DNA from 2 places in the Buttiauxella ferragutiae genome. Region 2 is predicted to be linked to the other one. Evidence: predicted binding sites of a transcription regulator. Region 2 holds the regulator's gene; the other holds the start of a gene.
What was found. The regulator sigma-54, encoded in region 2, starts transcription at its own class of promoters, with help from an activator protein. The targets are predictions, from matches to a motif close to GTTGGCACANNTTTCGCTNT.
Positions count from the first base shown of each region.

Region 1: MNO13_RS19500 (pyridoxal-phosphate-dependent aminotransferase family protein) is a predicted target of sigma-54. The motif match lies at 1,387-1,406, and genes of this name have one in related genera.

Region 1 is NZ_CP093332.1:4,228,724-4,231,865, forward strand. It holds partial or broken gene hpxK (allantoate amidohydrolase) at 1-96, opposite strand, end outside; gene MNO13_RS19500 (pyridoxal-phosphate-dependent aminotransferase family protein) at 96-1,337, opposite strand; gene MNO13_RS19505 (MurR/RpiR family transcriptional regulator) at 1,611-2,450, opposite strand; gene MNO13_RS19510 (gamma-glutamyltransferase family protein) at 2,566-3,142, shown strand, end outside.
Region 2 is NZ_CP093332.1:506,767-509,908, reverse strand. It holds gene lptA (lipopolysaccharide ABC transporter substrate-binding protein LptA) at 1-211, shown strand, start outside; gene lptB (LPS export ABC transporter ATP-binding protein) at 218-943, shown strand; gene rpoN (RNA polymerase factor sigma-54) at 1,117-2,550, shown strand; gene hpf (ribosome hibernation promoting factor) at 2,573-2,860, shown strand; gene ptsN (PTS IIA-like nitrogen regulatory protein PtsN) at 3,068-3,142, shown strand, end outside.

The DNA.
Region 1 (3,142 bases), 1.6 Mb from region 2:
CGGGGTTTCGCTAATTTGCGCCAGCTCATCTGCTCGCTGCATGACGCGTTTCGCCGCCTGACTTGCCTGTGCGGCATTCATCGCAAGTTTTACCATCAGCGATTTTCCTGAGAATAGACATCCCACGCCGCCTGCATTGCAGCCCCTTGCGTCGTTTTAAAACCGAGGCGATTCAAGACGGCTTCAAGCGCGGTCAGCGTTTGCAGCACGCAATCTTTACGCGCGTTATAACCCATGGTGCCAATGCGCCAGATTTTGCCTTGTAGCGGGCCAAATGAGGTGCCGATTTCGATATGGAAATCATCCAGCAGCATTTTGCGCACTTCTTCGCCGTGGACGACAGATGGGATCACCACGCCCAGTACGTTATTCATTTTATGTTGCAGATCGCCGAAGGTTTCCAGACCCATGCCCTGAATCCCGGCCACCAGCGCACGTCCGTGCAACTCGTGGCGAGCGATGCCCACATCCAGACCTTCTTCGAGAATAATGCGCGCGCATTCACGTGCGGCGAACAGCATGCTGGTGGCTTCAGTATGGTGGTTGAGGCGTTCCGGTCCCCAGTAATCCATCACCATGCCGAGATCGAAATAATTCGAGTAGATCATTTCGTCATCGCCATCCTGGTGTGCAGAGGTGCGGATCCCTTCTTCGATACATTTACGGCGGCGAATCACTTGTTCCATTTGCGGGCTGAGAGTGATGGGAGAACTACCAGATGGGCCGCCAAGGCATTTTTGCAGCCCCGCCGAAACGGCATCTAATCCCCATGCGTCGGTTTCCAGCGCGTTGCCGCCAAACGAAGCGGTCGCATCGGTATAGAACAACACGCCGTGGCGGCGGCAGATTTCGCCCAGTTCAGCCAATGGCTGCAACATAGTCGTAGAAGTGTCGCCCTGAACGGTCAGCAGTAAACGGGGTTTAACACTTTTGATAGCATCTTCGATTTGGTCAGGCGTAAACACTTCGCCCCACGGCACTTCAATGGTGTGAACTTCAGCGCGGCAGCGGCGGGCAATTTCACATAGCAGATGACCAAAACGCCCAAACACCGGCACCAGCACTTTGTCACCAGGCCGAATAGCCGAAAGTAGAATTGCTTCAATGCCGGAACGGGAAGTGCCGTCTACCAGCATCGTCCAGCGGTTTTGGGTACGGAAAAGCTCGCGATACAGCACCATCACTTCATTCATATAGCCGGTCATGACCGGGTCATATTGCCCAATCAACTGGCTCGCCATGGCGCGTAATACACGCGGATCGGCATTAATGGGTCCCGGCCCCATCAATAAACGATGAGGTGGATTAATTTGCGTGAAGTGCTGAATATCGAACATGGCATTTCCTTTTATTCTGCGTGAAACAAAAGATTCTTTATTGAAATATTCTGCAACTAATGTGCCACCAATTTTTGTGAAAGACAAAAGAAGAAAAGAGACAGATGACATACCTCTTCGTAGGTCGGATAAGCAGCAGCGTCATCCGACAAAAGCGGCGAAAATGGTGGATGACGCTGCCGCTTATTCACCCTACAAAAACCCGTTCACTGACTCTTCATCTCTGAACCAGAATGGTTCCCATGATGCGTGCAAACGCACCACTAAAGTGCATTACCGTTGTTCCAGTTCATCAAACTCAGAATACAACTCAGCAATATGATGAATACGCTGGCGACCGGTGGTTAGCGCCTCGTGGAGTACCGCATTAGACAACAAGTTCACCAGGCTCATCGCGCTGCTATAGCTATCAAAAGCTGAAACGCTATCAAGCGGTGCTGCAAAGTGCCAGCGGCAGAATGGCGTAAGACCTGAGCCTTGCGCTTCGCTCATTACCAGCAACGGTATCTGGCGCTTATGCAGGTTTGCCAGCAATGGCTTGATAATTCTCGGCCTTCTGCGAAACGCGATAGCAATAACGCAATCCTGCTCACTGATATCCACCACTTCTTCTGCCAGCGTCTGGCCCGGTTGCGGCAGTAACCAGACATCGTTGCGAGTCTGCAATAACTGTTGGCGCAAATGCGTCGCCACTGGCCATGAATTCCTTAAGCCAATGATGAAGATACGTTTTGAGGTATTAATCGCACTCACGACATCGGCAAATTGCTGCGTATCCAGCAGGCTAACCCACTGCGTCAGGTTGGCCATTTCTTGCTTATAATGTCGTGCTAATAAGGTGTTTCCCTGCACTGCATCACGGTTTTCTGTCAGCGGCATTCCGCTCTGGCGCAAGGTACGTAACTCTTCACGCATATCTTTGTAACGGTCATAGCCCAAACGCTTAAATAAACGGCTAACCGTGGCTTTTGATACGCCAGAAAGGCGAGCAAGTTCCGCGCTGTTGTAGCTAATCAGGTCGTCAAAATGATCGAAAATAAATGTGGCAACACGTTGTTCTTGCGGAGAAAGCTGCTCATATGTCGCTCTTAAACGCTCATCTAATTGTTTCATTATGACCTCTGTAACTTTTGTTTCACTCGAGCCTGGCACAGTGAAATCAACCGCGTCAACCTGGAACATCTTTTGCTTAAAGATAACCCCGTCTTCCATTCTGAGAGATAACACGATGATGCAAAGCAATATGGCACCTTCCGGCATGGCGGTGACTCCGCACCATTTGGCCAGTGAATCCGCATTATCCGTGCTACGCCACGGGGGGGACGCCATCGAAGCGATGGTCGCGGCGGCGGCAACTATCGCCGTAGTTTATCCGCATATGAATGGTATTGGCGGGGATGGCTTTTGGTTGATCGTGCCGCCAGAAGGCGAACCGATTGCCATTGATGCCAGCGGTGCAGCAGGTTCGCTTGCCTCACTGGAGTTTTACGCCGGTGAAAACGCAATCCCACATCGTGGCCCAAAAGCGGCATTAACCGTACCTGGCACGCTAAGTAGTTGGGACGAAGCGCTAAAAATTGCCGGGCAACTCGGTGGCGGGCAATTACCTCTCTCGCGTTTATTGGCTGACGCCATCCGCTATGCGGCAGATGGTATTCCGGTGACCCAATCACAGGCGCTTGCCACTCACAGTAAATATGACGAACTGGTTAACATCACCGGTTTTGCCGAAACCTTTCTGGAACGAGGCGAAATCCCACGCGCGGGCAGCCGGTTTACTCAACCACGGCTGGCCGAAACGCTGA
Region 2 (3,142 bases):
CGACTTTGTAGTTCTGACCGGTAATGCTTATCTCGAGCAGGTCGACAGCAATATCAAAGGCGACAAAATTACTTATCTGGTGAAAGAACAGAAGATGCAGGCCTTTAGCGAAAAAGGTAAACGTGTCACCACCGTTCTGGTCCCTTCTCAACTGCAGAAAAAAGACGGCCAGGCTCCGGCACCAGCCCCTGCGCAGAAAAAGAGTAACTAATTCGTTATGGCTACTTTAATTGCAAAAAATCTCGCCAAAGCCTACAAAGGCCGCCGCGTCGTTGAAGATGTCAGCCTGGCTGTTAAGTCGGGTGAAATTGTCGGGTTACTTGGCCCAAACGGTGCCGGGAAAACCACCACCTTTTACATGGTGGTTGGCATTGTGCCGCGTGACGCCGGCAACATTATTATTGATGATGAAGACATCAGCCTTCTGCCACTTCATGCTCGTGCTCGTCGAGGTATCGGCTACTTACCGCAAGAAGCGTCTATTTTCCGCCGTTTAAGTGTGTTCGATAACTTAATGGCTGTGCTGCAAATCCGTGACGATCTTTCTGTTGAGCAGCGTGATGACCGCGCTAATGAGCTGATGGAAGAATTCCACATCGAACATTTGCGTAATAACCTCGGGCAGTCATTGTCTGGTGGCGAGCGTCGTCGTGTCGAAATTGCCCGAGCATTAGCCGCAAATCCAAAATTTATTCTTCTGGATGAACCTTTTGCTGGTGTTGACCCAATCTCCGTCATCGACATCAAGCGAATCATTGAGCATCTGCGCGACAGTGGGCTCGGGGTGTTGATTACTGACCATAACGTACGCGAAACGCTGGCTGTTTGTGAACGTGCCTACATCGTAAGCCAGGGCCATTTAATCGCCCATGGCACTCCAGCCGAAATCCTGGAAGACGAGCATGTTAAGCGCGTGTATCTGGGCGAAGAGTTCAGACTCTGATAGGGTAGTAAAAATTATAATATTTATACTCAAAATAATTCGAGTTGCAGGTAGGCGACAAGGGAGTTCATCCCAGGAGCTTACTTGAGTAAGTGACTGGGGTGAAGGAGTGCAGTCAACACCCCTGCAGCTCGAAGTATGACGAGTATAACCTGAGGAAGCTCGCTCTGAATATGAAGCAAGGTTTGCAATTACGGCTTAGCCAACAACTTGCTATGACTCCCCAGTTACAGCAGGCAATTCGTCTGTTGCAACTTTCGACGTTAGAGCTACAGCAAGAACTTCAGCAAGCACTGGAAAGTAACCCACTGCTTGAGCAAACCGATCTGCATGAAGAAGTTGAAACTCAGGAAGTACGTGAAAACGAAGCGTTAGATACCCGTGAGGCGCTTGAGCAAAAAGAAATGCCTGACGAGTTACCGCTGGATACCAGTTGGGACGAAATCTACACCGCAGGCACTCCATCAGGAACCGGAAGCGATTATATCGACGACGAATTGCCGGTTTATCAGGGGGAAACGACCCAGTCTCTTCAGGATTATCTGATGTGGCAGGTTGATCTCACCCCGTTTTCAGATACTGACACAGCAATTGCGACCTCTATTGTCGATGCCGTTGACGAAATGGGTTATCTCACAGTTTCTCTGGAAGAAATTCTGGAAAGCATGGGTGATGACGAAATCACCCTCGACGAAGTGGAAGCCGTACTCAAACGCGTTCAACGCTTCGATCCTGTGGGTGTTGCCGCACGTGATCTACGCGATTGCCTGCTCATACAGCTTTCACAGTTCGCTCGCGAAACGCCATGGTTAACCGAAGCCAGCTTGATTGTCAGCGATCACCTGGATCTGCTCGCTAACCATGACTTCCGCAGCCTGATGCGCGTCACCCGTCTGAAAGAAGAGGTGCTGAAAGAGGCAATGTGCCTGATTCAGTCTCTTGACCCACGCCCAGGGCAATCCATTCAGACCGGTGAACCGGAATATGTCATACCGGATGTTCTGGTGAAAAAAACGCAAGGTCACTGGACTGTAGAACTCAATGCCGACAGCCTCCCTCGCCTGAAAATAAACCAGCAGTACGCTGCAATGGGCACCAGTGCCCGCAATGACAGCGACTCGCAATTTATTCGCAGTAATCTGCAAGAAGCAAAGTGGCTGATTAAGAGCCTGGAAAGCCGGAACGACACGCTGCTGCGCGTCAGTCGCTGTATCGTTGAACAGCAACAAGGCTTTTTTGAACACGGCGAAGAGCACATGAAACCGATGGTGCTTGCTGATATCGCTCAGGTCGTAGAAATGCATGAATCGACCATTTCCCGAGTGACCACGCAAAAATATTTACATAGCCCACGCGGCATTTTTGAATTGAAGTATTTCTTCTCAAGCCACGTTAATACCGAAGGTGGAGGTGAAGCCTCCTCGACGGCAATTCGTGCATTGGTGAAGAAATTAATTGCTGCGGAAAACCCTGCGAAACCACTGAGTGATAGCAAGTTAACGACTATGCTATCGGATCAGGGGATCATGGTGGCACGCCGCACTGTTGCGAAGTACCGAGAGTCTTTATCCATACCACCGTCAAATCAGCGTAAACAGTTGGTTTGACTTAACCGATAAGGAAGACACTATGCAGCTCAACATTACAGGACATAACGTCGAAATCACTGACGCACTGCGCGAATTTGTGAGTACGAAGTTTGCCAAACTGGAGCAGTACTTCGATAGAATTAACCAAGTCTATATTGTGTTAAAAGTGGAAAAAGTCACGCATATTGCCGATTCAACGCTTCATGTAAATGGTGGTGAAATTCATGCCAGCGCGGAAGGGCAGGATATGTATGCGGCGATTGACGGTCTGATTGATAAACTGGCTCGCCAGTTAACCAAACATAAAGATAAACTAAAACAACACTGATAATCCGGGCAACTGTTTAAGCAGTTACCCAAAATAATTCGAGTTGCAGAAAGGCGGCTACACAGTGAATCCCCATGAGCTTACTCTGGTAAGTGACTGGGGTGAGCGAGGAAGCCAACGCATATGCAACTTGAAGTATGAAGGGTAAAGACGGCTCGTTGCGTGGAGTAGCGGGCCGTTAGCATAACAGGGTGCTTAGGTGAACTTATGATGAACAACGATTCTGCTCTACAACTTAGTCAAGTCCTGAACAAGGAATGTACCCGTACCAACGTACATTGC